DNA from 2 places in the Devosia salina genome. Region 2 is predicted to be linked to the other one. Evidence: riboswitches for the same ligand, from Rfam matches in the RefSeq annotation. Region 2 holds a riboswitch; the other holds the start of a gene.
The links. Region 2 has a riboswitch for thiamine pyrophosphate ahead of thiC (phosphomethylpyrimidine synthase ThiC). Riboswitches for the same ligand answer to the same signal wherever they lie in the genome.

Region 1: linked by a shared signal. The riboswitch ahead of thiB (thiamine ABC transporter substrate binding subunit) and the one ahead of thiC (phosphomethylpyrimidine synthase ThiC) in region 2 are both predicted to bind thiamine pyrophosphate.

The regions. Positions count from the first base shown of each region.
Region 1 is NZ_CP080590.1:3,386,168-3,401,787, forward strand. Features, by position in the region: gene K1X15_RS16585 (adenylosuccinate synthase) at 1-671, shown strand, start outside; gene K1X15_RS21460 (hypothetical protein) at 720-2,804, shown strand; gene K1X15_RS16595 (ATP-binding cassette domain-containing protein) at 2,805-3,443, opposite strand; gene K1X15_RS16600 (ABC transporter permease family protein) at 3,427-5,019, opposite strand; gene thiB (thiamine ABC transporter substrate binding subunit) at 5,171-6,175, opposite strand; TPP riboswitch at 6,248-6,346, opposite strand; gene K1X15_RS16610 (thiamine diphosphokinase) at 6,374-7,084, shown strand; gene K1X15_RS16615 (ABC transporter ATP-binding protein) at 7,257-9,074, opposite strand; gene rpmE (50S ribosomal protein L31) at 9,308-9,529, shown strand; gene K1X15_RS16625 (YciI family protein) at 9,599-9,883, shown strand; gene K1X15_RS16630 (YnfA family protein) at 9,887-10,207, shown strand; gene rcdA (protease adaptor protein RcdA) at 10,211-10,732, opposite strand; gene K1X15_RS16640 (hypothetical protein) at 11,013-11,222, opposite strand; gene K1X15_RS16645 (hypothetical protein) at 11,257-11,493, opposite strand; gene K1X15_RS16650 (DUF1192 domain-containing protein) at 11,633-11,815, opposite strand; gene K1X15_RS16655 (NAD(P)H-quinone oxidoreductase) at 11,898-12,920, shown strand; gene K1X15_RS16660 (DUF1013 domain-containing protein) at 13,037-13,768, shown strand; gene K1X15_RS16665 (monovalent cation:proton antiporter-2 (CPA2) family protein) at 13,787-15,620, shown strand, end outside.
Region 2 is NZ_CP080590.1:1,510,265-1,525,884, reverse strand. Features, by position in the region: gene queF (preQ(1) synthase) at 1-458, opposite strand, end outside; gene K1X15_RS07315 (VUT family protein) at 455-1,036, opposite strand; gene bluB (5,6-dimethylbenzimidazole synthase) at 1,318-2,022, opposite strand; cobalamin riboswitch at 2,068-2,246, opposite strand; TPP riboswitch at 2,315-2,429, shown strand; gene thiC (phosphomethylpyrimidine synthase ThiC) at 2,493-4,307, shown strand; gene K1X15_RS07300 (FAD-dependent oxidoreductase) at 4,318-5,313, shown strand; gene thiS (sulfur carrier protein ThiS) at 5,297-5,494, shown strand; gene K1X15_RS07290 (thiazole synthase) at 5,498-6,268, shown strand; gene K1X15_RS07285 (thiamine phosphate synthase) at 6,265-6,864, shown strand; gene K1X15_RS07280 (HesA/MoeB/ThiF family protein) at 6,866-7,843, shown strand; gene thiD (bifunctional hydroxymethylpyrimidine kinase/phosphomethylpyrimidine kinase) at 7,840-8,700, shown strand; gene queC (7-cyano-7-deazaguanine synthase QueC) at 8,760-9,458, shown strand; gene queD (6-carboxytetrahydropterin synthase QueD) at 9,455-9,814, shown strand; gene queE (7-carboxy-7-deazaguanine synthase QueE) at 9,793-10,548, shown strand; gene K1X15_RS21585 (3-methyl-2-oxobutanoate hydroxymethyltransferase) at 10,621-10,776, shown strand; gene K1X15_RS07250 (5-methylcytosine restriction system specificity protein McrC) at 11,378-12,379, shown strand; gene K1X15_RS07245 (metallophosphoesterase) at 12,385-13,164, opposite strand; gene K1X15_RS07240 (hypothetical protein) at 13,157-13,747, opposite strand; gene K1X15_RS07235 (hypothetical protein) at 13,744-14,181, opposite strand; gene K1X15_RS07230 (AAA family ATPase) at 14,181-15,620, opposite strand, start outside.

The sequences.
Region 1 (15,620 bases), 1.9 Mb from region 2:
TGGAAGACAAGCGCAAGGCCGGCGCCCGCATCCTGTTCGAGGGTGCGCAGGGCGCGCTGCTCGACAATGACCACGGCACCTACCCATTCGTGACCTCGTCCAACACCGTCGCCGGCCAGGCCGCAGCCGGTTCGGGCCTCGGGCCCACAGCCATCGGCTATGTGCTGGGCATCACCAAGGCCTATACGACCCGCGTGGGCGAAGGCCCCTTCCCCTGCGAGCTGGACGACGAGATCGGCAAGCATCTCGCCGTGGTCGGCCGCGAAGTTGGCGTCAATACCGGCCGCCCGCGCCGCTGCGGCTGGTTCGACGCGGTACTGGTGCGCCAGACCGTCAAGACCAGCGGCATTACCGGCATTGCCCTGACCAAGCTCGACGTGCTCGACGGCCTGAAAGAGATCAAGGTCTGCGTCGGCTACGAACTGGATGGCTCACGCATTGATTATCTGCCTGCCTCAATGGGAGCACAGGCCCGCGTTAAGCCGATCTACGAGACCCTGGAAGGCTGGTCCGAGACGACCGCCGGGGCCCGTTCCTGGGCAGAACTGCCCGCCCAGGCCGTCAAATATGTGCGTTATATCGAAGAACTGATCGGCGCGCCGGTTGCCCTCTTGTCCACCAGCCCCGAACGGGCCGATACCATCCTTGTGGTTGACCCATTCCAAGACTGAGAAATTTTGATACAAGACTGCGCTGTCAGAGTGAGTACCAAGTAGCCAATGGCGGATTACAAGGAGCTGTTGCGTCGGGCAATCTCGGCGCTGCCGGAGAACAACGGGGCCGCGCGGCGCGCGGTCTATGAGAAGGCGCGTTCCGCTCTGGTTGGACAGCTGCGCGCTATCCAGCCCCCGCTTCCGGCCCGGGACATTACCCAGCACCGCCTGCAGCTCGAAGACTGTATCCGCCAGGTCGAACAGGAAGCCAGCGAGGCCGTGATCAGCCTCGGGCGCGACGGACCCCTGTCCCCGCGCCCGGCCCCACGCCCCACGCCAGCACCGGCGCCCGCGCCGGCAGCGCCAAAACCGGCCCCGGAACCCGTGCCGGCACCTAGCGCGGCCGCGGAGCCCACCAAGGCGGAACCGGTGGCCAGCGAGCCGGCCGAACCGGCCAGGGCACAGCCGCCCGAAGCCGAAGCTGAAGCTGAAACTGCACCTGAGCCCGTCGCCGAGCCCGAACCCGAACCGTCACCGGTCGAAACCAGGGCCGAGCCGGTCGAGGAACCTGTCACACAGGATACCGGCGCACCTTTGGCCGCGGCCGCTCCCACCTCGATCGAGGACATCATCACCCAGGCCGCCGCGACGAGCGGCGTCACGGTGGATCGCGTCGACTCGGTAGCGCCCGAAACCGCGACCCCCGAGGCCCCGGCTGCGGCTCAGACCCCGGCCGAGAGCCCGGTGGCCGTATCGCCCCCGGCCGAGCCCAAGCCCGCGCGCCCCTCGTTCTTCTCCCCTCGTCCCGAGCCTGCCGTACAGGCAATGGGAACCGGCACCGGCGCCGCATCTGCCGCGAGCCTGGCGCCCCGGATCGAGCCGATCCTGGGCAGCACCGCGCTTGCCAGCCAGCCGGTCGCCACCGAACCCGTGATCATCGAACCGCCGCTGCCCGTCGACACGGCCCTATCGAGCGTACGCGAGGTGGACGTCGAGCAGGACGACACCCGCGAGGCCGAAGGCGCGATCGAACGCGCCATCGAGACGCTGGACCGCGAAGCGCGCGGTGAAACCACCGAGCCCCTGCCTGAACGCAGCGGCACCACCCAACCCGAAGGCGAATTGCAGGACGAGGATGCCGGCTTTGCGCCGGCCGGCGCGGAGCGGCGCTCGGGCGCGGGGCTCACCATCTTCCTTATCGTCTTTGCCATTCTCCTGGCGGGCGTTGGCGGCGCCGGCTACTGGGCCTGGCGCGAAGGCTATGTCGACCTCGACCAGATGTTCGGGCGCAGCCAGACCCCCGTCACCGAGCCCGTGACCACGACCGAGCCTTCCGCCGTCCCGACCATGGACAATGCCACCCCCACGACCTCGTCCGGCGAAGAGGGTGCCTCCGGCCCCGGCAATACGGCCACCACGGCCGCGACCGAACCGACCAGCGCGCTGGAAGTGACCGACGACCGGCTCGAACCCACGCCGGAACCGGTGACCCCCACCGGCACTGAGACTGTCCTCCCCTCGATCGGCAACAGCGAGATCAAGACCGAGGAACGGCTCTCGGGCGAGGACACCTCGATTGCCGCCACCGAGGACCCGGCCGCCAGCGTCGATCCTGCCGATCTGGCAGGCAACCAGTCACTCTTGCTGGAGGCCTCGGCCAATGGCCAGGGCGGCGCGGTGCCGTTCTCGGGCACGGTGGAATGGACCGAGGGCACCGACGAGATCGGCCTGCCGACCCTGTTGGGCGAGGCCAGCATCCCCGCGCGGAACCTCGGCGTGTCGATCATCATCCGCAAGAACAACGACCCGGTGCTGCCTGCCAGCCATCTGATGGAAATCAGCTTCGACGTGCCCGACACCTTTGTCGGCGGCTCGATAGCGACCCTGGCCGGCGTGCTGCTCAAGGACCAGGAACTGGTGCCCGGCACCGCCCTCGCGGGCGCCGCAGCGCGCGTTGTGGGCAATTCCTTCCTGTTTGCGCTCAGCGCCTCCGAGGGTGACCTGACAGCCAACACCGACCTGCTCGAGAACCGCCGCTGGCTCGACCTCGCCATCGTCTATGGAACGGGCCGCAATGCCATCCTCACGCTGGAAAAGGATGATGAGGCACAGGCGCTGTTCGAAAAGGTCCTGGCCGCCTGGGCGCAATAGCTAGACGCGCTCCAGGCCGCCATCGATGATGCGATAGTGCCGGCCCGCCAGCGCGGCGATATCGTCGGCATGGTGGCTGACGAGAATGGTGTGCCAGCCATGGCGCCGGGTGAGTTCGCCCACCAGGTCCCGCGTGGTCTTGCGGGTCTCGTCGTCGAGTGCCGAAAACGGTTCGTCCAGCAGCAGCACCGGCCGGTTGCGCAGCAGCGTTCGTGCCAATGCCACGCGTTGCTTCTGCCCGCCGGACAGGGTCGAGGTCGGCTTTGCCTCAAAGCCCGCCAGCCCGACCTCGGACAGGGCCGCCGCCACCTTCTGCCGACCCTCGTCTCGCGATGTGCCGCGCGGCAATCCGAGGGCGGCATTGTCCTCGGCGCTCAGGTGTTCGAACAGATTGTCGGCCTGCAGCAACAGGGACACGGGTCGTGTCTCGGGCGGGAGCGGCAGCAGGCCGACGCCATCCAGACTGAGCGATCCGCTGGTGGGGAGGATAAATCCGGCGAGGAGGTCGAGCAGGGTCGACTTGCCCGAGCCGCTGGCCCCGGAAATGGCGGTGACCACGCCCGGCTCCGCCTCGAGGGTGAAGCGATAGGGTCTCGTCTGCCCCGGATAGGCAAAGACCAGGTCATCGGCGCGGAGCATGGGCGATCCTTTCGACGAGGCGCGGCAGGCCGACAAAGGCGGCAATGGTGAAGATCAGCAACAGCGCGGCGATGGCCGCCGCATCATTGCTGCGATACGAACCCAGCGCGCGATACATCATCAGCGGCAGGGTCTGGAAGTCCTGCGTACCGAACAGGGCAATGACGCCAAGGTCGCCCAGCGAAAAGCAGAAGGCGAGCGCCAGCATCAGCCCGATATCGCGCCCCAGCAGCGGGTATTCGATGGCTATGAATTGTTGCCAGCCGCTGAGGCCCAGGGACCGGATCAGCTTGCCGCGCGTAGCCATGATCGCTTCGAGCGGCGGTCCCAGCGTGGCGACGGCGAAGGGCAGCGAGAGGAGGCTGTTGGCGATCACCACCACCACGGGTGCCGCAGTGCCGATCGGGACCCCAAGGGTCCGCACCAGGAGGAAGAAGCCCAACGACAGCACCACGGCCGGCACGGCGAGATAGGCGAAAGCGGGAATGCCCAGCAGCGTCCGCCCGAGCGGGTGTCCAGTCGCGCTGCGCCCCAATGCCAGAAGCAGCGCCAGCACCAGGGTCAGGAGCGCCGAGGCCGTGCCGATGACGACGCTGGTTGCGGTCGCGCGCCAGAAGCCGGCCTGCCCGAGGACCCGCAGGAGCCCGCCGGCCAGCCCGTCATAGAGCACCGAAACCAGCGGCAGGGCGAAGCCTACGCCGGCCAGCACCAGGACCAGCCATTGCAGCGCCCGCACGGCCCGGCGGTCGCGCCAGCGTGGCGGGGTCGAACGGGAGAGGGCCGACGGCACCGGGGTGAACACCGAGGCGAGAAGGATGACCACCGAACAGACCCCGATCTGGGTCAGGGCCAGCCGCACCGCCCCGACCAGGTCGAAATCGAGCCTTACGGCGGTATAGATCGCCACTTCCAGCGTCTGGTTGGCCGGCCCACCGCCCAGCAGCAGCACGATGGGGAAGCTGGTGAAGGCCAGGAGGAAAATGATGGCCCCAAGCCCCGGCAGGCTGCCGCGCAGCGCCGGCCAGTCGATGAGGGTGAAACGCTGCACCGCGCCAAGGGCAAGCGATTGCCCGACCTTGAGCCGGCTCTGCGGGATAGCATCGAGCCGCGCCAAGAGGATGCGGGCGGCAAAGGCGCCGTCGAGCACCACATGGGCCAGCAATATGCCCGAAAGGCCATAGGCGGGGCTCTCGAACTGGATGCCGAACAGCGCATTGGCGACCTGGTTGATCCAGCCATTGCGCCCCCAGATGGAGAGGAGCCCGAAGGCCACCACCATGCCCGGCGTCACAATGGCGGCGGCAAACAGGCCCACGACCAGGTCGCGCCCGGCGAAGCGCAGCCGGTTGAGCGCCCAGGCCACGGCGATGCCGACCGCGAGGGACAGCACGGTTGTGAGGCCCGCCTGCAGCGCCGTCATCCGCAACAGATGCGCAATGTCGATGCGTGAACCACTCGCCGCATCCGTGGCCGCCGCCAGGATCGCCCACAGCACCGCCGCGATCAGCGCCGCGATGACGAGCGTGAGGATCGCGGCCGACGCAATGCGGATGGGGCGGCGTGGCAGGGTCAGCATGGTACTCGGCCCTGCCGCACACACGATGCAACTCCCTCCCCCTCGCGGGGAGGGGAGGAGTGGGGGGTCGCACAAGCAGGTTGCTCGTGAAGCACCCCCACCCAACCTCCCCCCTCAAGGGGGAGGAGTTGCATCGAGCTTGCCACGGTCCCTACTGCACCGCCGCCAGCATTTCCTCGATCCAGGCCGAGGAATTGGCGGTGATTTCGGCTTCGTTGAGGCGCAGCGTCTTGTCCGGCTGCGGCAGGTCCGCGAAGGCCGGATCGAGATCGCCCCCCAGATCCACCACCGGGAACATCCAATTGGTGGTGGGGATGACCTTCTGGCCTTCGACCGAGGTCAGATAGGCCAGGAAATCCCGCGCCAGGTCCTGATGCGGCGACGACTTGAGAATGCCGGCGACCTCGATCTGGGCAAAATGCCCCTCCTCGAACAGCGCCGCCTTGATGGTGTGATCACCCTCATCGAGGATGTGATAGGCCGGCGAGGTGGTGTAGGAGAGCACCATGTCCGCCTCGCCATCGAGGAACAGCGCATAGCTCTCGCTCCATTCGCGCGTGATGGTGAGGATATGCGGCTTGAGACCGGCCCAGATTTCCGGCGCACGATCGCCATAGGCGGCCTTGACCCAGAGCAGCAGCCCCAGGCCCGGCGTGGCCGAACGCGGGTCCTGGATGGCGATCTTGACGTCCTCGGGCAGCGCAATCAGCTCCTCGAACGAGGCCGGCGGCGCGTCCATGCGGTCGGTGTCCCACATGAAGGCGAAATGCGAATAGTCGAACGGCACGAATTGCGCATCGGTCCATGCCGTCGGCAGGTCGAGATGATCGAGCTCAAGGCCATGATCGGCGAAGAGGCCGGTGTCGCGGGCTTCCCCGGCAATGGCGGTATCGAGCCCCAGGACGATATCGGCCTCGGTGCTTTCACCCTCGAGCTGCACCTTGCGCAACGTGCCGATGGACGAGTCGGCGGCCACCCAGTTGACGGTGCAGCCGCAAGTGGCTTCGAAGCCTTCCTTGAGGGGAACGCCTGGCCCCCATTCGGAGGCGAAGCCGTCATAGGTGTAGATGGTGAGGACGGGCTTGTCCTGAGCGATTGCGCTGCCGGACAATCCGGCAAGAAGGACCGCAAGCGCCAGCGAGGAGGATTTGACCATGATGGTCTCCCTTCGTTTGGTGTGCGGTCATGGGTGAAGGGATGTGTCAATGGTATAGGACGCGCGAGGGCACCCTTGCCATCTCGAACTTCCTCCGCCAGCATGACCTGGTTCAGGTTCTATGGGTAACTCTCAGCTCCGGCGGCAACCGGAACACCCCAGCGAGACGGTGCGGACCTTATTGAGAGTGAGCTGAGAGTGCAATCCCCCCTCCCTTCAAGCAGCAAGGTGCTGCTCAGTTTTGATCGGCCGCTGGCCATAGTCGGCGGCGGCACGGTGGATTCCGCCCTGTTGCATGAGCTGGCGGCGCGCAATGTCGCGCTGATCGGCGCCGATGGCGGCGGCAACACCATTGGCGCCGCAGGCCTCGTGCCCGAGGCGATCCTGGGCGATCTTGATTCGATCGAAGATCGCGCCGGCTGGGAAACCCGCACCCGGGTCATCCACATTCCCGAGCAGATCACCACGGACTTTCAGAAGGCGCTCTATTCCACCTCGGCGCCGGTGACCCTGGCACTGGGCATGACCGGCAGGCGGCTCGACCACACCCTGGCGGCGCTCAGTGCCCTGCACGAAGTGGCGCAGCACCGGCGGGTCATCCTTGTCGACGAGACCGATGTGGCGCTGGCCGTATCCGGCCCCTTCGCCTTCGAGGCCGCGGCCCGGGAGCGGATTTCCGTCCATCCGCTGGTGCCGATTGTCTTCGAGCGCACCGAGGGCCTGTTCTATCCCATGGACGACCTGCTGCTCGATCCGGCAGGGCGGCTGGGCACGTCCAATGAGGGCCTTGGCGGGCACGTCGAGATCGTACCCCGGGATGACACGCCCTGGCTGCTGATCCTGGGACGGGAACGGTTGTGGGACCTGGTGGAGATGTGCCTGACGTCTGCGCCCTTACCCTCCGCATGAAGGGAGCACGTGTAGCACCCCCACCCTTAGTCCCTCCCCACAAGGGGGAGGGAGACGATGAACATTGGCGCCACAGCCCTGCGCCTCCCTCCCCTCGATGGGGAGGGACAGAGGGTGGGGTGGGGCCGCAAGCACAGTGGCCTAGCGTGTACGCCCTACAAAAATTGAGTTGCTAAACCGCCTCGGCCAGCCGGAATTGCAGCTTGGCGAGTTCGGCATAGCGGCCGCCCTTGGCCACGAGCTGGTCATGGGTGCCCTTGTCGATGATCTCGCCGCCATCGAGCACGAGGATGGTATTGGCGTCCCGGATAGTGGCCAGGCGATGGGCGATGACCAGCGTGGTGCGGCCCTCCATCAGGTGCTCCAGCGCCAATTGCACCAGCCGCTCCGACTGCGCGTCGAGCGCCGAGGTCGCCTCGTCGAGCAGCAGGATGGGCGCGTTCTTGAGAATGGCCCGGGCGATGGCGAGGCGCTGCTTCTGCCCGCCCGAGAGCATGACGCCGCGCTCGCCCACCACCGTGTCATAGCCCTTGGGGAGGTCGGCGACGAAGTCATCGACCAGCGCTGCCTTGGCGGCGGCGATCACCTCGTCCATGCCGGCATCGGGTTTGCCGAAGCGGATGTTCTCGGCAATGGTGCCGGCAAAGATGATCGGCTCCTGCTCCACATAGGCGAAGCGCTGCCGGAGGTCGCTGAGCCGAACCTTGCGAATATCCACGCCATCGACCGAAATGGTGCCTGCATTGACATCGTAGAAGCGCTGCAACAGCGACAGCGTCGTCGACTTGCCCGAGCCGGACGGCCCGACCAGCGCCACGGTCTCCCCCTTGCCGACCGAGAAGCTGACATTGCTCAGGACATTGTCGCCGCCCTGCCCGCCATAGGAAAAGCTGACCTTGTCGAAGGTCACGGTGCCCAGCGGCGGCTCGGGCAGCGCCACGGGGACGGCCGGATCGACGATCTCCGCATCGGTATCGAGAATTTCGGTCAGCCGCTCGGTGGCGCCGGCCACGCTTTGCAGGTTCCCCAGCACTTCGGACACATTGGTCAGCGCCCCCGAGGCCATGAGGGCATAAACGAGGAACTGGGCCAATTGCCCCGCCGTGACCGAGCCCTCGAAGACCGAGCGGGCGCCCCACCAGACGAGGCCCACCAGCGAGGCCGTGCCCAGGAAGATGACCAGGCCCACCAGAAAGGCGCGGGCGCCCAGGCGCTTGACCTCGGCCCGATAGCTGGTCTCGCTGCTCACATTGTAGTGGACCGCCTGCACCTCTTCCTGGGTGAAGGATTTGACTGTGCGATTGGCCCCCAGCATTTCGGTGGCCATGGCCGACAGGTCCGCCAGCGCATCCTGGGTCCGGCGCGACATGCCGCGCAGCCGCCGCGCATAGACCATGACCGGAATGAGAATGGCGGGCAGCGCCACGACCACGGCCAGCGTCAGCACGGGGCTGGTCAGGATCATCATGGCGAGCGCGCCAATGATGGTGACCATGGAGCGCAGGGCCAGCGAGAAGCTCGACCCCACGGCATTGCGGATCGACACGGTATCGCCATTGAGGCGGCTGGTCAGTTCGCCCACCCGATGGGTGTCGAAATAGCGCGTTTCGAGGCGCAGCAGATGGGAAAACACCGCCTGGCGGAGATCGGCCACGACGCGCTCGCCAATGACCGAGATGAAATAGAAGCGGGCGCCGCTGGCCACGGCCATGATGGCGGCGATGCCGATGATCAGCCAGCCATATTGACCCACCATATCGATATTCTGGGCCACGAAGCCCTCATCGATCGCGCCACCCAGAATGGCGGGAATGGCCAGCGAGGAAATGGCCGAGATCAGGAGGAACAGAATGGTCAGCGCCAGCCGCACCGGATAGCGCAGCAGGAACGGCAGCAGGCGCCGCAGGGGCTGGAGCTGCCGCGGCGCGGACTTGACTTCAGAAACGATCTTGTCGGGGTCCGATGCTGCCGAAACGGCCTGATCTGTCATTGTTGGAACACGCCGTAATTGCTGCGGGACCGGGCTCGACCGGCGACCGCCCCCATATAGGGGCTCACCCCAAAGCCCGCAACCGCGCTGGGTCGGGCAATATTGCCGCGCCAGTTCTTCACCGCAACGCGTTCCCGGCCCTTGCAGAACCCGATCTTCTGCTGTAACAAGCCGCCCAACACCAGATTGATGCTCTCCGGGCGCCGCGGCGCCCGTTTGATTTGAGGCAAGCGATGAAGACCGATATCCACCCCGACTACCACACCATCAACGTGGTCATGACCGACGGCACCACCTACCAGACCCGCTCGACCTGGGGCAAGGAAGGCGACACGCTGCAGCTCGACATCGACCCCAAGACCCACCCCGCCTGGACCGGCGGCACGGGCCAGCTGATGGACCGCGGCGGCCGCGTCTCGCGCTTCAAGGAGCGCTTCAAGGGCCTCGGCATCTAAGCCGACCCGGTTTGAATTCATGCAAAGCCCGGCCATCGCGCCGGGCTTTGTCTTGCTTGGAGCCCGTTCATGTTCATCCTGTCGCTCACCTATATCGTCCCGCTCGACCGGGTCGACGCGCATATCGGGCCGCATATGGATTGGGTCGCCAGGGGCTATGAGGCGGGCATTTTCCTCGCTTCGGGACGCAAGGAGCCGCGCACAGGTGGCGTCATCCTGGCACACGGGGACCGGCCATCGCTTGAGGCATTGGTCGCCACCGACCCCTTCGTGACCGCAGGCGCCGCGCAATACGAATTGACGGAAATCGTGCTCAGCCGCACCGCAGCCGGGCTCGAGGCGCTCAAAGGCTGACCCATGGCGTTCCTGCTGTTTTTCGGCGCCGCCATTTTCGAGATCGGCGGCTGCTACCTGATCTGGCTGGCCATGCGCAATGGCCAGCCCTGGCTCTGGGTGCCCGCTGTGCTGGCCCTGGGCTTGTTCGGCTATCTGCTCTCGCTGGCCGGCACCGACAGCGCCGGCCGCGTCTTCGCCATCTATGGCGGTATCTATATCGTGACGTCCGTGGCCTTCACGACCGGCTTCGAGGGCATACGCCCGGATCGCTGGGACCTGTTCGGCGTGGGGCTGGCGCTGGCTGGGGCGGCCGTCATCTTTTTTGCGCCGCGCGGGGGCTGACCCCTATTCGGCGCGGGCGAAGGCCGCCTTGAGGCGCGAAAGCTGGTCGGCCACGCCATTGGCCAGACCCGGCGTCACCGCCGGCAAATCGCCCTTTTCGAGCGCGTCCAGCTGCATCACCCTCTCGAACAGGCGGTCGCCCTTGTCGATGAAATCGCGCAGCGTCTGCGGCAGCTCCTCATAGCCCGGCCCGCCGCGCTGGCTGGGCGTGGCGGAAAACTTGACCTTTTCCTTTTCGGAGCGGGCGTTTTCGCGTGAAATCTCGCCCTCATTGACCGCCCGCTGCAGCAGCAGCCAGGAGGCCAGCTGCATCAGCCGCGTCGTCAGGCGCATGGATTCGGTGGCATAGAGGAAGCCGGCTTCGCGCGGTAGCACCCGGCTTTCGATGCGCCCTTCGGCGTCAAGATAGGCCGCCACCGCCTCGATCAGGCCCATGCCCTCGCGATAGAGCGCGTCGAACCCGCCCGACGCCACAATGCGTGGACCAATCGCGATTGCCTGCCTGGTTTCGCCACTCTCAGCCAAGGGGAACCCTCCGATCAGTCCATGCTAGCCCCAAGCGGGCACCGGGTCATCCGATGGGTTCCAGTATTGTTAATTTGTGATGCAAGCGAGGCCTGCCAAACCATGGCCCGAAAAAGAAAAAGAGCCGCACGGATGCAGCTCTCGAAGTTAACAGGGAGGCGTCAAACAGAGGGAGAAACCACTCTGAAAAATCCAGAACAAATCTGAATAACCAGACCTTACCGCCCAAAGATTAATTGGCTCTTAACAGGAGTCGATTTCTTAACCCTGCCAATTGATTTCAGCGCAACCTTGCCTGTTGCCGGTCCAGCAAGGTACGACCCGTAAGCGTGATGATAGCGTCGTCGCCGATCACCTCCACCCAGCCCTTGGCATGCAGCGGCGCAATGGCCTGGCGCGGGGGCAGCGTTGCGCCATCGGCGAGCGCGCGCAGCGAGGCCACGTCTGTGGCCGTCACACCTTCGAGAATGAGATCGTCCTGTCGCACCATTTCCAACTCCTCCGTGGACCGTAGCGAAATGGGACTAGAACCGCCCCTTGTCCATAAGCCAAAGGTCGGATCGCTTCTGCCGCGCGGCCAGCAATTGCCGCATGAACACCTGCAGGGGCTCGGTGTGCCAGGCCCGCTCCAGGGCCGTCCGCGCAGGCTTGAGCATACGCACCGGAAGATCCTGCAGCGGCGCCCTCGCGCGTTCCGATTCCAGGAAATAGAGACCGCTCAGCGTCAACAGCAGGGCTACGCCCAAAAGATTCAAGTCCATTCCGCAACTCCCCTCGACAGCCAGGAAACGCTACCTGCCGGCCTCGGGAAAACGAACAATAACCGTCTGTTAACACTAACAGGCGTCGGAAGCTGGAACGCGCGGACTGGCGTTCGGTGCCATCACGAAAACCCCTGAACTAGAATTTGAACGCGGCCTCGGCAGCCTTGCGCGAGTCGCCCTTGGCGGCAATGGCGGCCCGCAGCCGCGCGATCTCGCCCTCGAGCAGCGCGATCCGGTCTTCCAGTTCGGCAACCGAGAGGCTGTCGAGCCCCATGCCGACTTCATGACTCACCGGGCGCTTGCGCTCTTCCTCTTCCATTGCTCTGCACTCCACTGTTCTTTGCAGGCGAGTGTAGCCCAGTGGCCTTGCCGGGCAAGCCGGCATGCGCGAGCATACTGTCATGACATTGCCCTCTGACATGACAGCCATCGCCATCGCCGTACCCGGTAGCCCCGAAGTTCTGACCCCGGTCCGGCAAGCCCCGCCGGTGCCCGGCCCCGCCGATGTGCTGATCCGCGTCGCGGCCGCCGGCGTCAATGGCCCGGACCTGGCACAGCGCCGCGGACACTATGCCCCGCCCCCCGATGCCTCCCCATTGCCGGGCCTCGAAGTTGCCGGCGAGATCGTGGCCCTGGGGGACGCCGCGGCCGGGTTCAGCATTGGCGACCGCGTGATGGCGCTCTGCAATGGCGGCGGCTATGCCGAATATGTCGCCGTGCCCAGCGGCCAGGTGCTGCCCATTCCGCAAGGCTGGAGCATGGTTGAGGCCGCCGGCCTGCCCGAAACCTGGTTCACCGTGACCCAGACCCTGGTCATGCGCGCCGGTCTGAAACCGGGCATGACAGTGCTCGTGCATGGCGGTGCGGGTGGCATTGGCGGCGCCGCCATCCAGATCTGTTCCATTGTCGGGGCCAGGGCCATCGCCGTGGTATCGAGTGCGGACAAGGCGGACTATTGCGAAGAGATCGGGGCCTTCGCCACCATCGACCGCACGCGCGAGAACATCGCCGACCGTGTCATGGAACTGACCGGCGGCCATGGCGCCGACCGCGTTGTCGATCTGGTCGGCGGTGCCCTTGCCGCTGTCAACATCGCCGCCTCGGCGCGCGGCGGTCACATCCTCCAGGTGTCGACCCTGGAAGGCGCCAATGCCACGGTGCCGCTCCGCGCCATGATGGCCAGGGACCTGACCCTCTCCGGCTCCACCCTGCGGCCGCAAAGCGCAGCGACCAAGGCGGCAATCGCCGAGCGCATCCGATCCGATTTTCTCCCCGCCCTGGCCACGCCGGATTGGACAAAGCCGCAGGTCACCACTTTTCCGCTTGAAGAGGCCGCCCGGGCCCATGCCGAAATGGAGAGCCGGCACCACCGTGGCAAACTGGTCCTGGTCACGGCATTCGGCGCCGGGGAGAACCAGAGTTAGCCGTTGCGATTGCGCGGCATTTTCCCTATATTGGTGCCCAGTTCCCCCTCAGCATTTGGCCAAGAGGCGGAGCGGCCCGGAGGAAGACCGGCCGCGCCAGCAGGAGAAATTTAACCATGTCCCAGTCCCTTCTGATGCCCAAGGCGACCGCCGTCTGGCTCGTGGACAACACCGCCCTGTCCTTCGAACAGATCGCCGCCTTCTGCACGCTGCATCCGCTGGAAGTGCAGGGCATTGCCGATGGCGACGTGGCCAGCGGCATCATGGGCGTCAACCCGATCCAGAACGGGCAGCTGACCCGCGAGGAGATCGAGAAGGCCGAGGCCGACCCGAGCTATCGCATGAAGGTGTCCGAACCCAAGGTTCGCGTTGCCGCTGTCAAGCGCAAGGGCCCGCGCTACACCCCGATTTCGCGCCGCAACGAGCGCCCCAATGCCATCAAGTGGCTGGTGCGCAACCATCCCGAACTCAAGGACGCGCAGATCATGCGCCTGGTCGGCACCACCAAGTCGACCATTGAATCGGTGCGCGAGAACACCCACTGGAACGCCGCCAACCTGACCGCCATGGACCCGGTGACCCTGGGCCTGTGCAGCCAGATCGACCTCGATCTCGAGGTCAAGCGCGCCAGCAAGGATGCGCCGAGCCAGGGCGAGTTCAATGAAGGCACCACCCTGCTCACCGCCGAGGAAGCGCTGGCCCGCGCCAATGCCCGCCTCGTCCCCGAAGGGGAATCCGGCTTTGGTGAAGACGGCTCGGGCCATGGCGCATCGGCCGGCCATGACGACCTGGACGCCGACTCGGTATTCGCCAAGCTCAAGTCGCTCAAGTCCGACAGCGACGAGTAGCCAGACGAGGCCAGCAGAATGGAAGACAATATTCTGCTGGCCATCTTCGCCCTGCTGGCGGCCAGTGCGGCGCTCGTACCGCTGGCCAAGGCCGCGGGCCTGGGCACGGTGCTCGGCTATCTTGCGGCCGGCATCCTGATCGGCCCCTATGGGCTGAAACTGCTGACCGACAGCGAAACCATCCGCCACATCGCCGAATTCGGCATCGTCCTGATGCTGTTCCTGATCGGGCTCGACCTGCAGCCGCGCGAAGTCTGGCGCATGCGCAACAAGGTCCTGGGCCTGGGCCTGCCGCAGATGGTGCTGACGGCCCTGGCCATCGCCCTTGCGCTGCAACTTGCCGGCTTCGCCCTCAACGTGGCCGTCATCGTCGGGCTGGCCTTTGCCATGAGCTCGACCGCGATCGCTATGCAGACCGCGGAACAGCGTGACATCACCCGCACCGATGCGGGCCGCGCCAGCCTCGCCGTGCTGCTGGTGCAGGACGTTGCCGTCATCCCCATTCTCGCCATCGTGCCGCTGCTCGCGCTCTCCGGGGGCGGCTCCAGTATTGAAACGGAACTTACCGAGGCCGTGGCCGAGGTCGACAATCCGGTCTTCTGGCAGACCTCCTTCCTGCTGCTGGCCACCTTTGTCGGCGCGGTGGCCGGTGGCCGCTATATCGTGCGGCCGCTCCTGGCCTTCATTGCCCGCACCGCCGTGCGCGAGGCCTTCACCGCCCTCGCCCTGGCGCTGGTGATCGGGGCAGCGCTGGCGACGCAGGCGCTAGGCCTTTCCCCTGCCCTGGGCGCCTTTATCGGCGGCGTGCTGCTGGCCGACAGCGAATATCGCCACGAGCTCGAGAGCAATCTCCAGCCCTTCAAGGGCTTGCTGCTGGGCCTGTTCTTCGTGTCGGTCGGCATGTCGATCGCCTTTTCCGAATTCCTCAGCAGCCCCGTCGCCATCCTGGCGCTGGTTCTGGGCGTCATCGTCGTCAAATTTGTCATTCTGCTGGGCCTGTGCACCCTGTTCCGCATGAACCGGGCCGATCGGCTGCTGGTGGCCATTCTCCTCAGCCAGGCCGGCGAGTTCGCCTTCGTGGTCCTGCAGTTCGCCAACAATCACGGCGCCCTGGGGGCCGATGCCTTCGCCATGTTCACCGTGGTCGTGGCGCTTTCCATGGCCACGACGCCCCTGTTGCTCCTGGCCTTTGACAAGCTGGTGGCGCCCCGCCTCGACGCCCGCAGCAAGCAGGAGCGCGCGGCCGATACCGTCGATGAGACCCACCGCATCGTCGTGCTCGGCTATGGCCGCTTCGGGCAGATCGTTACCCGCATGCTGCGCAGCTATGGCTATGACATGACCCTGATCGACGACGACGCGGCCCAGATCGAGCTGGTCCGCCGCTTCGGCGTCAAGGTCTTCTATGGCGATGCCTCGCGCACCGACCTGCTGCATGCGGCCGGTGTCGGACAGGCCGAACTGGTGATCATTGCCGTCGGTGGTGCCGACCGCATTCTGGAAATCGCCCGCAATGTGCGCCGGCACTTCCCCCATGTGGCCATTGCCGCGCGGGCCGTCGATCGCGGCCACGCCCATGAACTGATGGAACTGGGCGTCACCCTGTTCGAACGCGAAACCTTCCATTCGGCCCTGCAACTGGGCAAGCGGGTCCTGACGCACCTGGGCCATTCCGAGGAGGAGGCCGAGCAGTTGGCACGCGAGTTCCACGCCCGCGACCACGAACTGCTTCAGCGCGCCTTCGAGCTCCGCAATGACCGTGAGGCCTATATGGGCACAGTCCGCCAGTCCATGACCCTTCTGCACCAGGCCATGCAGTCCGATGCCCCAACACCAGCTGGCGGCAAAAGCC
Region 2 (15,620 bases):
CCGCGCCCGCGATAGGTCGGCACACCTGTCTCGGGAAGCCAGACATGTTGTGGTACAATGCCAGTCTGCCAGAACACATCGATTGGGATGCCACCACGCGGGTACCAGTACCCTCCGATCCGGAGCCATCGGGGCTCCAGCAGGCTCGTCAGCCGGCGTCCGATCGATACTGTGCAGTCCTCATGGAAGGCGCCGTGGTTGCGGAACGACGTCAGGTAGAGCTTGAGCGATTTGGACTCCACCAGCCAGTCGCCCGGAACATAGTCGATGACCAGATGGGCAAAATCTGGCTGACCTGTCACAGGGCACAGAGAAGTAAACTCCGGCACCGTAAACCGCGCGACATAGTCTGTATCGGCCTGTGGATTGGGCACGCGCTCCAGAATGGCGAGTTCGGGGCTGTCTGCCGCCTTGGTCTCACGACCAAGCTGCGTGACTTGAAGAGAGAAGTCGGTCATGCCAGTGCTCCAGCGAGTTGCCGTTCCTGCCGCTCATCATATGAGCGTAGCCAATAGATGAAGGGAATGGCGACCAGAACCATCAAGCCTTTGCCAACGATCTGCCCCCACATCAGCTCAATACTGCCGAATGCCAGCTGCAGGAAGATCAGGGTGTCGAGAAACAAGCCGACCATGCTCGAGGCGACGACAGCCAGCACCAGGCCTCGGCGCTGCAATGGAGTATAAACACCCAGGTCGGCCAGCTCTGAAACAAGAAACGCAACCACTGAGGCAAACACCAAAGCAGGCGGGGCGACCAGCACCGACAATATAGCCCCAAAGGCAATTGCAGTAATGGTCCAAGCCAGGCCGAGGCGCCGCTGCACCAGATCCCGCAGCACAAAGGCGAGTCCTGCCACCATGACACCGCTCGGCGCCAAAAGTCCCGGAGCGACGGGAATCAAGCATGGGCCATCGGGAGGGCAGACAGTTCCCACATTGCCGATCATCCAGTTGGCGAGTGGAACAGTTAAGGCGAAAGCGGCAAACAGGGCAAGGCCCTCGATCCGCCGCCGCGTATCAAGACGAGATAACATTGAGTTCTCCTGCGGTCAGGCAAAACAGACCTGCGCCGGATTGCGATAGCCGCAGCCAGCACCGGAGTGCAAGAGCCTGCGCCGGGACAGGGAGATGCTGGTACTGCCAATATGGTGTCTTGAGAGACTCAAGACAGGCGGCGGGGCCTCCCGTCCCTTGTTGTGGCGGTCCTCGGTTACTTGATGAAGGACGAACGGCCTATCATAGCCCGCACTATGCGTTTATGGCCGTTTCCATCATTGACGTTTACTGGGGCTTTAGGAACCACCGGCGACGCTAGTCAGCCACCCTTCGCATTCCAGCGGTTCTCAAAAACCAGGTCCGCCAGCGGGATACGCATCCGCCATCCCTTCTGCTCTAGTTCAGGTGATGCGAAGAAGCTATCGACTCTGCCGACGCAAAGGTAAGCGACCAGCCGGATCGGCTCGGGGATATCCAAGACCACCTTGACCTCGTGCTCCTTGAGGATACTGACCCAGCCGACTCCCAGACCCTCTGCTCTGGCCGCCAGCCAGAGGTTCTGGACGGCACAGACCGTGCTGAACAGGTCCATGTCGGGCATGTGCGTGGCGCCCAAGACGACCGGGCCGCCGCGTGTGCCATCGCAGGTCACGCAGATATTGACCGGCGCGCTGGTGATTCCCTCAAGCTTGAGGGCCCGATAGGCGTCCTGACGATCCTGGGGGAACATCGATGCCGCTTCGTCATTGGCGCGCGCAAAGATTTCGGCAACCCGCCGCTTCTTCTCGGCATCGCGTATCACGAGGAAATTCCAGGGCTGCATGAAGCCCACGGAGGGCGCATGGTGTGCGGCATCCAGGATCCGCATCAGGACCTCGTCGCCCACTGCATCGGGCAGGAACTGGCCGCGCACATCCCGCCGGCTATAGATGGCGCGATAGACCGCTGCGCGCTCGGCGTCGGAAAATGGTCCGCCCGCGGCAAAGTGTGGTTGAAACGCAGGCTGATCGGTGGTGTCCGGCATGACATTGCCCCTGTTGAAAAAAACACAGGAGCTGGGGTCCAGCCAGCTTCAAGAGGTCATCTGGCCGGTCTTCTGACTTGGGATCATCCCCGGCGGACGCCTTCCCGGCTTGCGCCAGTGGCATATGCCCGACAGGTCCCCCGCACAGCGCTGGGCACGTCGCGGATTTCAACCGCGTTCCCGATTCTCCCGCCGAAGCGGGCACCAGACTCGGTGCGTATACCCCCCGAGCCGCGCTGTTGGCAAGGCGGAGTTGACGGGTTGACATTGGCATGACGATGCCGTCTTCTCGCGGACGTCCGAGGGGTGTCCAGGTTCGCAAGAGTCTGGTCTGAGATGGCTGAGAGGCCGAACCCTTTGAACCTGATCCGGGTAATGCCGGCGAAGGGACGGGATCGTATCCGCCACCAGAGCTGCGCCCGGGTTTCCGTTTTCACGAGAAAACATGGAGACCCATCGTGAACAAGACCATCAACGCCGAGGCGCTGAGCGCCAATGGCATATCCACCACACCGCTTTCCGCGTCGCGTAAGATCTATGCGAGCAGCCCGCTCGCCACCGATATCCGCGTGCCCTTTCGCGAGATCGCCATCGACGATCCCAACGCCCCGGCGTTTCGCGTTTACGACACGTCCGGCCCCTATACCGATCCGGCCATCGCCATAGATCTCAAGCGCGGCCTACCGCGCCTGCGCGGAAACTGGATTGCCGAGCGTGGCGACGCGGAACCCTATGCGGGCCGCGCCATCAGGCCCGAAGACGACGGCCATGTATCCCCGGAACGGGCCGTCGCGCATTTCCCCCTCGCCCATCAGCCGCTCCGCGGCAGGGCCGGGCGGCCGGTCACCCAACTGGACTATGCGCGCGCCGGCATCATCACCAAGGAGATGATTTTCGTCGCCGAGCGGGAGAATCTGGGGCGCCAGCAGATGTTGGAGGGCGCCGAGGCTCGCCTCGCCGATGGGAACAGTTTCGGCGCGGCCATTCCGCCTTTCATCACGCCGGAATTCGTGCGCGACGAGATCGCCCGCGGCCGGGCGATCATTCCGGCCAATATCAACCATCCCGAAATCGAGCCGATGGTGATCGGGCGCAATTTCCTGGTCAAGATCAACGCCAATATCGGCAATTCCGCCGTGTCGTCCTCAGTCGAGGAAGAGGTGGAAAAACTGGTCTGGGCCATCCGCTGGGGCGCCGACACGGTCATGGATCTCTCGACCGGCCGCAACATCCACGCCACCCGCGAATGGATCATCCGCAATTCGCCCGTCCCGATCGGCACGGTGCCGATCTACCAGGCGCTCGAAAAGGTCAACGGCAACCCCGCCAAGCTCGATTGGGACGTGTTCTCCGACACGCTCATCGAACAATGCGAGCAGGGTGTCGATTACTTCACCATCCATGCCGGCGTGCGCCTGGCCCATGTGCCGCTGACCGCCAGGCGCGTCACCGGCATTGTCTCGCGCGGCGGCTCCATCATGGCCGGCTGGTGCCTTGCCCACCACAGGGAAAGCTTCCTCTACGAACGCTTCGGCGACATCTGCGATATCATGGCCAGGTATGACGTGTCGTTTTCCCTGGGCGATGGCCTGCGCCCTGGCTCGATTGCCGATGCCAATGACGCAGCGCAGTTCGCCGAGCTCGAAACGCTGGGCGAGCTGACCAGGATCGCCTGGGACAAGGGTTGCCAGGTGATGATCGAAGGGCCGGGGCACGTCCCGATGCACAAGATCAAGGAGAATATGGACAAGCAGCTGCGCGAATGCGGCGAGGCTCCATTCTATACGCTGGGGCCCCTGACCACCGATATTGCGCCGGGCTATGACCACATCACCTCGGCTATCGGCGCCGGCATGATCGGCTGGTTCGGTACGGCCATGCTCTGCTACGTAACGCCCAAGGAACATCTGGGCCTGCCCAATCGCGATGACGTCAAGACCGGCGTCATCACCTACAAGATCGCGGCGCATGCGGCCGATCTGGCCAAGGGACATCCGGCGGCGCAGTTGCGTGACGATGCGCTGTCAAAGGCCCGGTTTGAATTCCGCTGGCAAGACCAGTTCAACCTTTCGCTCGACCCCGATACGGCACGCAGCTTCCATGACGAGACCCTGCCCAAGGAGGCGCACAAGACCGCCCATTTCTGTTCGATGTGCGGGCCCAAATTCTGCTCGATGAAGATCACGCAGGATATCCGCGACATGGCCGCCCGCGAGGGTGGCATGGCGGAGAAGTCGCGCGAGTTCCTCGACCAGGGGGGGAAGGTCTATGTCCCGCTCGATTAGCCGCGCTCCCCTGCGGGCAACAGTGATCGGGGCAGGCGTCGCCGGGCTGACGACCGCCCTGACCTTGGCCGAGCGAGGCCTTGCGGTGGAGGTGTTCGACCGCAATGCGGGGCTCGGGCCGGGGAGCTGTTCCTGGCATGCCGGGGGCATGCTTGCGCCGTGGTGCGAAATGGCATCGAGCGAGGCCGTGGTCGGCCGTCTTGGCGCCCAATCCATTGACTGGTGGCGTGAACGCTTCCCCGCCACTGTGTCGAAAGGCACGCTGGTGGTTGCGCCTGGGCGCGACCTGGCCGAACTCGATCGCTTTGCCCAGCGCACCGAGCGGTACCGGTGGCTCAACGAGACCGAGATAGCTTCCCTGGAACCTGACCTGGCCGGTCGTTTCCGCAAAGGCCTCCACTTCCCCGGCGAAGCACATCTCGATCCGCGCCTCGCGCTGGCGGAGCTGGTGGAGCGGTTGGCAGCTCTGAGCGTCGCCATCCGGTTCGACACCGAACTCGAGCCCGCAGCGGCGCGGGGCGATCTGGTCTTTGATTGCCGGGGGCTTGGCGGGCGGATCGACATGCCAGCACTGCGCGGCGTTCGCGGGGAGATGGCGCTGATCCGCTCACGCAGTCTGTCGCTGTCCCGGCCGGTGCGCCTTTTGCATCCACGCCTGCCGATCTATCTGGTTCCGCGCGGCGAAGGCGTCTTCATGCTGGGTGCGACCATGCTCGAAAGCGAGGCACGGGGCCCGGTCAGCGTGCGCTCCATGCTCGACTTGCTGGGGGCTGCCTTCACCCTCCATCCGGCGCTGGGGGAGGCGGAAATTCTCGAGCTTGGGGCAGATCTCCGCCCTGCCCTTCCCGACAATCTTCCCCGGGTGGAGCGAACGGGACGCGTCATTCGCGTCAATGGCCTCTTCCGCCACGGCTTCCTGCTTGCCCCGGCCCTCGCGCGGATTGCCGCCGGCGCGGCCTTTGCCCCCCATTTCGACACGGAGCTTCTGCATGCGAATTCGGCTTAACGGCGCCGAGAAGCAGCTTGCCGCCAGCCGCCTCGACGAGGCGCTTGATGCACTGGGCTACAAGGACGCGGTCATCGCCACCGCCGTTAACGGTCGGTTCGTGCCGGCGGCCCGGCGCGCGGACACGCAATTATACGATGGCGACAGTCTCGAAGTGCTCGCCCCTATGCAGGGAGGCTGAGGCATGGAGTTTTATGGTGTCACGCTGTCCTCCCGGCTGCTGCTGGGCACGGCCCGTTATCCCTCGCCCAAAATCCTCGAGGCGGCAGTGCGCGCCTCGGGGGCCGAAATCGTCACTGTGTCGCTCAGGCGCGAAGGCGGCGACCAGCGGGCCGGCCAGGCTTTCTGGTCGCTTATAGGCGAGCTGGGCCTCCGCGTCCTGCCCAATACGGCTGGCTGTCATTCGGTCAAGGAGGCCGTAACCACGGCCCACATGGCTCGCGAACTCTTCGGCACGACCTGGATCAAGCTCGAAGTGATCGGCGAGGCCGATACCCTCCAGCCCGATGTCTTCGGGCTGGTGGAAGCTGCACGTATCCTGGGCGAGGACGGGTTCGAGGTCTTTCCCTACACGACCGAAGACCTGGTCGTGGCCGAACGCCTGCTCGAGGGAGGCTGCCGAGTATTGATGCCCTGGGGCGCCCCGATCGGATCGGCGCGCGGGCTGAACAATCTCTTTGGCTTGCGCGCCCTGCGCGCCCACTTCCCCGATGTACCCCTGGTGATCGATGCCGGTCTCGGCCTGCCCTCGCATGCGGCAGCGGCGATGGAAATGGGCTATGACGCGGTGCTGCTCAATACTGCCGTCGCCGAGGCGGGTGACCCTGTCCGCATGGCCGAAGCCTTTGCCCTCGCCGTGGACGCGGGGCGGCTTGCCCATACCGCATCGCCCCTCGAGCCGCGCGACATGGCGGCGCCTTCGACCCCGGTCCTGGGCAAGGCAGTCCTCGCATGATGCTCGATCGCTTCTATCCCGTCGTGCCCGATGCGGATTGGGTCGAGCGTCTTCTGGCCTCGGGCGCAAAACTGATCCAGCTGCGGATCAAGGATTGTCCCGAACCCGCGCTGCGCGCTGAGATCGAGCAAGCTAGGGCCACATGCATGGCAGCGGGTGCGCAGCTCGTGATCAATGACCATTGGCAGGTGGCCATCGATACCGGGTGCGATTTCGTGCATCTGGGCCAGGAAGACCTCGCCGAGGCCGACATGGGGGCGCTGCGCCGCGCGGGGATACGCTTCGGCATCAGCACCCATGACCATGCCGAATTGGACAGAGCCCTGATTGAGTCCCCTGACTATGTGGCCCTGGGGCCCATCTATCCCACCCAGCTCAAAAAGATGCCCTGGGCGCCGCAGGGGCTGGCGCGGATCGCAGAATGGAAGCGCCTCGTGGGCGCGCGGCCGCTGGTGGCCATTGGCGGGCTGACCGTGGCGCGGGCCGAACTCTGCCTGGCGGCGGGCGCCGATTGCGTTGCGGTCGTTGGAGACATCGTGCGCCACCCCGACCCAGCCGGTCAGGCCGGTGCCTGGCTGGCAGCAACGAGGCTTTGACATGACCGATCGCTACATCCGCCAGATGACGCTGGCCGAAATCGGCGCCGATGGACAGGCGAAGCTGGCCGCTGCCAGCGTCCTCGTGGTTGGCGCCGGGGGCCTTGGTTCGACGGTCCTGCAAATCCTGGCCGGTGCCGGAATCGGCGAAATCGTCATCCTCGACCATGATCGTGTGGACGTCACCAATCTGCATCGGCAGCCGCTCTACGGCATGGACGATATCGGTGCGCCAAAGACGGAGGCGGCGCGAAAGGCGCTGCTTCGAGCCAATCCCGCAATCACCGTAACAGCCAGACCGGAGCGCCTGACGCCACACAATGCCGCCGCGCTCGTCGACAGGGCGACCGTCGTCATCGATGCGGCCGACAATTTCGCCGTGACCTATATCCTGTCCGACCGCTGCCGGGCTGCCGGCAAGCCATTGGTCAGTGCGTCGGTGCTTGGCTTCTCCGGTTATGTCGGCGCCTTTTGCGGCGGTGCGCCAAGTTATCGCGCGGTCTTTCCCGATGCGCCAGCGGTGGCCGGCAGTTGCGCCAGCGTCGGCGTGCTGGGGTCAGCCGTATCGATACTGGGGAGCCTCCAGGCCCATATGGCACTTCACGTGCTGCTCGACCTTAAGCCAGGCATATTAGGCCGGGTTGTCAGCTTCGACGGCCACACCCTGCAATTTGGCGGCTTCAGCTTTGCCGATAGTCCTGAGCCTCTGCACGCCACCGCGTTCATCGGGCTGGCAGACCTCGTGCCCGACGATATTGTCGTCGACCTGCGCGGCGTCGCTGAAGCGCCGACCCTGCCGCGAGCAGATGCGCTTCGTCTGGCCCCAACGGAAATTGACCAACTGGCATCGGCATATGGTGGTGCCCGCATCGTCCTCTGCTGCCGCAGCGGGCAGCGGGCTCTGCGCGCTGCGGGGCGGTTGCAGTCCATGGGCAGGCACAACCTGGCGCTGGTCGCGCTGGAAGGCGATCCGTCGTGATACCCGTTGCTTTGACCATTGCCGGTTCGGATTCGGGCGGCGGCGCCGGAATCCAGGCCGATCTCAAGGTCTTTGCCGCTTTTGACGTCTTCGGGACCAGCGCGATTACAGCGGTGACGGCGCAAAACAGCATGGGCGTGTCTGCGATACACTCGGTCCCTCCAACAGTTGTAGCGTCCCAGATCGAGGCGGCGTTCGCCGATCTGCCGGTGGCGTCTGTCAAGATCGGCATGCTCGGGAATGCCGAGGTCATTGACGCGGTCGCCGAGACCTTGAGCCGGCATGACGCCAACCGGATTGTCCTTGATCCGGTGCTGGTGGCAACCAGCGGCGCGCGCCTGCTCCCGGAGGAGGCTTTGGCCGCACTGGTCACTCTGCTGTTGCCGAGGACCCTCCTGCTCACCCCCAACCTGCCTGAGGCTGCGGCCTTGACTGGCTCGCCACTTGCCATGGACGAGACTGCGAGGATCGTTCAGGCCAGGGCCTTGCTGGCGATGGGGCCCAAGGCTGTGCTGATCAAAGGGGGACACGCTGCGGGACCGCGCAGTACGGACCTGCTCGTCGACGCCGACGGCGTGACACGCTTTTCAGCGCAGCGGCAAGGCGTGGGGGAGATTCATGGCGGGGGCTGCATGTTTTCCTCCGCGGTCGCAGCCGGCCTCGCCAGAGGCTGGCCACTGACCGCCTCGGTCAGCCAAGCCAAAGGCTTTATCTCGAGGGCCATAGCAGCGGCACCAAGCCAGGCCCTCGGCTCCGGTGCCCGGTTATTGCACCCGGCTCGGCGGCCTGGGAGGCGTCTTGGCCACAACGCCGCAGCCCCTTCGAGTTCCATTCACAAGTTGCCATTTCTGGCGTAGAGGGAAGACAGAGCAATCTCCGGTCGCAGCCTTACCCGGTCAAAACAAGGATCAACATTTTGAAAACTCTCGTCATCTGCTCCGGCGGATTGGACTCGGTTTCGCTCGCGCACAAGGTGGCGGCCGAGCAAACTCTCACAGGCCTCGTTTCGTTCGACTACGGACAGCGGCACAGCAAGGAACTCGGCTTTGTCGCGGCCTGCGCACAACGGCTTGGCGTCCCGCACCAGGTCATCGACATCCGTGACATCGGCCGCCAACTCAGCGGTTCCGCGCTCACCGACGATGTTGCCGTTCCCGACGGCCACTATGCCGAAGAATCGATGCGGATCACGGTGGTGCCCAATCGCAACGCCATCATGCTGGCGATAGCCTTCGGTGTCGCTGCGGCGCGACAGGACGAGGCAGTCGGCGTTGCCGTCCACGGCGGCGATCACTTCATCTATCCCGATTGCCGGCCTGATTTCATTGACGCCTTCCAGGCGATGCAGGACCGTGCGCTCGACGGCTATGCCAACGTCCGCCTTTACGCGCCGTTCGTAAACGTGTCCAAGGCCGACATCGTGACCGAGGGCGCACGGCATGCAACGCCCTTCGATCAGACCTGGTCCTGCTACAAGGGCGGGGAGATACATTGCGGACGTTGCGGCACCTGCGTCGAGCGTCGGGAAGCCTTCGACCTGGCCCGGCTGCCGGATCCAACACCCTATGCCGATGCCGACTTCTGGCGTGATGCCGTAGAGGCGAAACGCGCATGACGTTTCGCATCACCAAGGAATTCCATTTCTCGGCATCCCATCAGCTCGCGTCGCTTCCGCCTGACCACCAATGCGCTCGGCTGCATGGGCACAACTACATCGTGGAAGTCGAACTGACCGCCGATGAGCTGAACGAGCATGGCTTCGTGCGCGATTACCAGGACCTGTCAGTCCTCAAACGGCACATCGACGAGGCATTCGACCATCGCCATCTCAACGATGTGCTGGGCCATGATCGGGTCACTGCCGAATATCTCGCCCAATACTTCTATGACTGGTGCAAGCAGCGACTGCCCGAAGCCTCTGCCGTACGCGTCAGCGAGACCGCCAAAACCTGGGCGGAGTACAGGCCGTGAGCGCCGTGGAGCCGCCCGGTATCCGCATCAGTGAGATCTTCGGGCCGACGATTCAGGGCGAAGGCGTATTGATCGGCCAGCCGACCGTGTTCGTGCGAACCGGTGGATGCGACTACCGTTGCGCCTGGTGCGACAGCCTGCATGCCGTAGACAGTCGCTTCCGTGACGACTGGCGGCCAATGTCGATAGAGCAGATCTGGGCACAGGTCCGGGTCCTGTCGGGCGGCGAGCCGCTGATGGTGTCGCTGTCCGGCGGCAATCCCGCGATCCAGCCGCTGGGCGACCTGATCGCACGCGGCCACCAGGACGGCTATCGCTTCGCCCTGGAAACGCAGGGTTCGATGGCCCGGGACTGGTTCTCGATGCTGGACGTCCTGGTGCTGAGCCCCAAGCCGCCATCAAGCCGGATGAGCGTCGACAGGGCACAATTCGAGGCTTGCCTCGACGCCGCGCAAGGCAAGCCGCTGACGGTGCTCAAGTTGGTGGTTTTCGGCGATGCGGATTATGACTTTGCTCGAGACGTCGCAGCCCGCTATCCGCACCTGCCGACCTATCTCCAGCCGGGCAACCACACGCCGCCCTCGGCCGATGCGGTGGACGGCCCCGTAGACATCGATGGCGTCATGCAGCGCATGGAATGGCTGGTGGACAAGGTTACTCAAGACCGATGGTTCCAGGCGCGGGTATTGCCACAGCTTCACGTGCTGCTCTGGGGCAATAAGCGCGGCGTCTAGGGATTTGCAAACAAGTCTGTCCAAGCATGCGAGGATTCAACGTGTCGGCATACGGGTTCGAGTCGCCTGACCATGCGCGACATACAGGTATTACGCGATGCCAGGAAGCGGATCGCGATGCTCACAGCGTACGACCACGTCATGGCAGGTCTGCTCAGCCAATCCGGCATCGACATGATCTGGGTCGGAATGGCAGCTATCGGGACGTCGCAAACGCGGTCTGAATGACCGCTGTGGGGCGCTTAGCGGAAGGTGGAAGCCATTACCTCAACGCGTTGAGCGGCCACTACTTGTGCTCGGTCTCTGGAAGAGCGGCATAACTTGACGGGCTCATGTCAATGAGAAAGAAGTACCTCCACCCCTGCCCCAGCGGCGTTCAAGATGCCTGCTCATCATCGCCATCGGTATAGAGCAAGGGCCCCAGCCAAGCTGGAGCCCCGAACTATTCCACCCGTGCAGCAAACACTAAGCACGAGCAATCTACACCATCATCAAAAAACCGGCCGCCTACGCGGCTACAGATGACACGCCAAATAATCGGCGCTGTCACTTTCCTACCGGCCGCCTGAGCGGCTACACGTGACGCACGAGCATATCGACGCCATCACCATCCTATCAGCCGCCTTCGCGGCTACAAATCAAACACGAGATCGATGTCAAATCGATGTAGTCACGATCCCTTCAGCCGTCTGCGCGGCTACGAAGTGATGCCGAAGAGCTAGAGCTGAAACGTCAGCCACAGTCAGTACTCTCAGCTGCCTACCTGCCGCTCACAAGCGAGATCGTTCTGAATCTCAGGCCCAAGTTTCCCGTCAACAATCTTTGGCGCATGCTCGCCCTGGCCGACGAGAACTACGATCGAGTGCTACCAATTCTCCGATCCTACGAACGGACCAATGCGTCGCCCCCGCACCACATGCTCGCCCGCGGCTTCTGCCACTACCTTCGTCTCATCGTCGATTTAGGACTGGCGCGTGGCTACTACCGGGAGCCGTACACCGGCTTCTTCAAGCCCAAGGTAGAGTTCGGCACGACCGTCGCTCGTCACCTCGCTCGAGGCGACGAACTCAACGTAGCCGGCGCCGTGTTTGCGTTCTCCGCCAATCTGCCAGTAAACGCCGTGCTCAAGTCTGCCTGCATGGACTTTCTGCGGTTGATCCCTCGGGACCAGAAGTGGTCGATCGAGCGAAGGCTGTTTCTCGAGGCGCTCAACGCCCTATACCGAGTACCAGCAGCGCCGATGCGGTTCGGCGAGCAAGTCCTCGCCGAAGGAGTGCCAAGGTGGATTCGCGACCATTACCGCGGTGCCTTGACGGTTTATGCCATGCTGCTCGGCTACACCCAGGTGGGTTTCGGCTACGATGCCCAAGGCAGTGAGATGCCGTCTTTCCTGTTCTCGCTCGACGACATCTTCGAGAGCTTTGTCCGGAACACGCTCCGCGACGGCCTCCGAGAAGCCCATATCTCGGTGGTCGATGGGAACAAGAAAAAGCACCAGCGTCCTCTCTTCAGAGACAACAAGGTATTTCCGATAAAGCCTGACGCTATTATGCGTCGCGACAAGAAGGTGTTGGGCATCGGCGAGGTAAAATACAAGCCGAAAATCGATGAATCTGACCGCTACCAAGTCATCAGTCATGCAGTTTCGTTGGAAGCACCTGTGGCGTTCTGGATTTCACCTGCCTTGTCAGCTGCCCAGGCGGGCATGAATTACGTTGGCGCCATTTCCACTGGCACCAAATTCCACCACTATCGTCTCGACATCTCTGGGGATATCGATGCCTCAAGGCAGGATATGGTCGAAAAGATATCGGCCTTATTGCCGACCTAGGCGGCTCAGATCTCCACCACCAGATCCTCCGTCCACCCCGTCTCCTCATACCAATCGTCCCCTTCATACCCCCTTGGATTGCACACCACCCTTGTGTCGCCGACCATATAGTCCGACGCCCTGTGCAAATGTCCGTGCACCCACAATTCCGGCCGATATCGCTCGATCGTCCCTTCGAGATCGCTCGCAAAAGACGCGTCGGCCACGCCGGGCGTTCGGCCCCGGATCGATTTCGGAGACGGCGCATGATGCGTGACGACGACCGTCGGGCCCGGATGCGGCGTCGACAGCACGGCCTCGATCGTGGCGCGGTGCTGCATGTGCGCGGCGCGAGTGTCCTCCGGCCAGATCGTGTCGCTGCCGTCTGGCTTCCAGACATGCTGGTATTCCGGCATATGCTGCGCGGCCCAGGCTTCGCTCGCATAGCGATCGCCGACAAGTTCGAAATCCGTCCAGAGCGTCGCGCCGACGAAGCGGATGCCGCTGATGACGGCGGCTTGGCCCGACGACAGGATGTGAATGCCGCGAGCCAGCAGGTCTTCATTTCCACGATCCCAGGCATTGATCGCGGCGTCATGGACGTCATGATTGCCGGGCACAAAGATGAGCGGCGTCGGGGACAAGCGCGCCAACATCAGCAGCGTCTGCTCCGTTTCGCCGGCGGACTTATCGACGTCGCCGGCGATGATCATGACATCGTGCTGCGGAACCCGATTGGGAACCCAGTACAAGCTGTCCATGTGAAGATCCGAGACGATCCAGAGCTTGAGCCGCGCACTACTCATACTCGTGGCTCCCACAACGCATCCGATACCAGCCGCTGTCTTTGAGTGTCCGACCCAAGGCGCCGCATTTCTCGCACAGGCACGCGCTCAGGTGCTCGGCCGCGTCGACGATCTGGCCGCCGACGACGCCCTCCAGTCCGTGCGTGTACCAACGTAAGTCCCCGAATTTTTCCTTGATTTGGCTCGTCCGCGGGTCGCCGCCGGTCTCCTCGATCATGTCGACAGCGGCTTCAATGAGATCGCACCAGCCCGACCGGTGCTCCGGCCAAACGCCAAGGCGGTCGTGCAGCCGCGCGTCGACGACTGACCTGACGGGATCGGGGATCGACGCCGTTCGCGGATCATATCGCTGCCACCGCCGGCGCTGAGCCCGCAAGGCCAGATCGACCAGGACTTCCCGGGAGAACGGCGGCGCGGGACTATATTGTGTCCGCCCGATTTTGCCCGGCGGAATCCCCGGGCTGATCGTCGCCGTGAGCGTGTCCGGCGTCCGCCCGACGACGGCGAGCGAAGCCAAGGCGGGGTCGCCCTGGAGCGCGCGTTTGATGAGCGCCCTGGTCTCACTGATGATATCGACAGTCATTCGTCATCTCCTTCATCGTCTGAGCTCCACCGCAGTTCTTCCGGGATCTCGCTGTTCGCGATCGCTTCAAGCTCGTCTTGCGACAGCTCGTCGACGCCGATGACGATCCGTCCGCCGCCGAGCAGATGCCGGCGGCGCTCGTAGTCTTCATCGCTCTCGCCAGGATCTCGCCGGAGCTCGTACTCGACGACATCCGCACCGCCGAGCACGTCTTCGGCAGCGGCAATGCCCGCTTCGGCGAGAGCCTCGATGAGCATGTGCTGCCAAGGTTTGCCGTTACCGGCATGGAGCAGCGCGCGCACTGTGATCGGCCCCGGATGCTCAAGAGCCGCCCGGGCGATGTCGGCGACGTCGGCATGCCGGCGCTCGATGATGCCGACAGCGACGCGGAATGAGCTGCGGGCGATCGCGCGATCGCGTTCACGGATGACCATCAGCACCTCCCCATGATCTGCTCGCGCCCGTTCAAGATGGCCCCCACGATGCGCGTGAGTTGCCTGATCGATCCCCCCTGCCACGCGTCCCGCACGAGGTCCATCTCGTCCTCGGCCAGGGGCGCATACCACCTGCGATCGACGCCCTGCTGGGCGGCGATACGACCAATGATCTGCTGCGTGAGCACATACAAATGCTCCCAGTCGGGGTTCGGCATCTGGAGAACGCGCATTCGATCGCGCACTGGCTCAGGCACGCCTTCGAGCGAATTCGCCGTGGCGAAGTGCGAGACCATGCTGAGATCGACCTCGACTTCCAACGCGAGGTCGCGGTACCTTCGTGCCTGGTCGGCCTCGAGCATGGGCAGCAAAGCGTCCGCGGGTGCCCCGTTGTGCCGGCTTGACGATGCCTTTTCGAGCTCATCCCAGATGATGCCGACGGACGACATGCCCGCCCGCTTGATCAACTGGAGCGGCGCGCTCTCGCGAGCGCTCGACCACTGTGCAGACGTCCCCATCAACGCCGCGTCGTGCAAGCCGGCGAACGACTGCAGCTCACACGGCAGCCCGACAGTCTCGAAGATCGCGCGGGCCAGTGACGACTTCCCGGAGCCCGGGGCGCCGACGAGGAGCGTGGGCCGGAAGCGGATCGATTGCCGCGACGACAGATCGCCCAGGATGACATCGATGATCTCCTCGGAGTGCGGCCACTGAGCGACGAGCGATCGACGATGAGCCGCGATGTCGCCCGTTGCGATGGCAGGCAGCTTCACGCCGACTTTGCCCTGCCAATCCTTCCAGATGTCCTTCCGCCATCCGGTCGTAGGGATCGGCGTCTCAGGGATGACGACGACGCCAGGCGCGAGGGGCGGCCCTTCTTGCTTCTCGATCTCCGAGCGGTCTTCGTAAAGTTCCCTCAGGAATTCTGCATCAGTGTGCGCCGCGGGCTTAATCTCCTCGACGGGCTCCTGGACTTGCGCCGATGCCTTGGCCGCCTCGGAAGCGGCAAGCTTCAGATCGCTAAGCAGGAGGTGATCGCACTCGATGCTGTGGACGCCGAGCGCATGATATTCCTCCATGCTGCTCTTGTTCTTCAGCATCAGCCCAAGAACCGTTGCGTCCGACCAAGCGTCATGGAATCCAGTGCGGAAATACGTGTCTTCGGCGATGTGCTGAGCGAGCGCGTATGCGGCTTCGCGGTCGTCTTGATCGCCGCGATCATCGAGACACGCTTGGTAGCACCGCATCCGCCATTCGTCGTCGTATCCTGCAGCGGCCATCCACTGCCGGACGGGCTCGATGGCCGCCGACGTGCAAGTATTCCGCAGGACGGCGAGGGCCTGGCCGATATCGACGCCGGACTTCGCGGTCGCGTTCTTCACGATGCGCTTGCCGGGCTCTCGAACTGGCTCCGGGAGCGACATCCAGGAATCGCACCA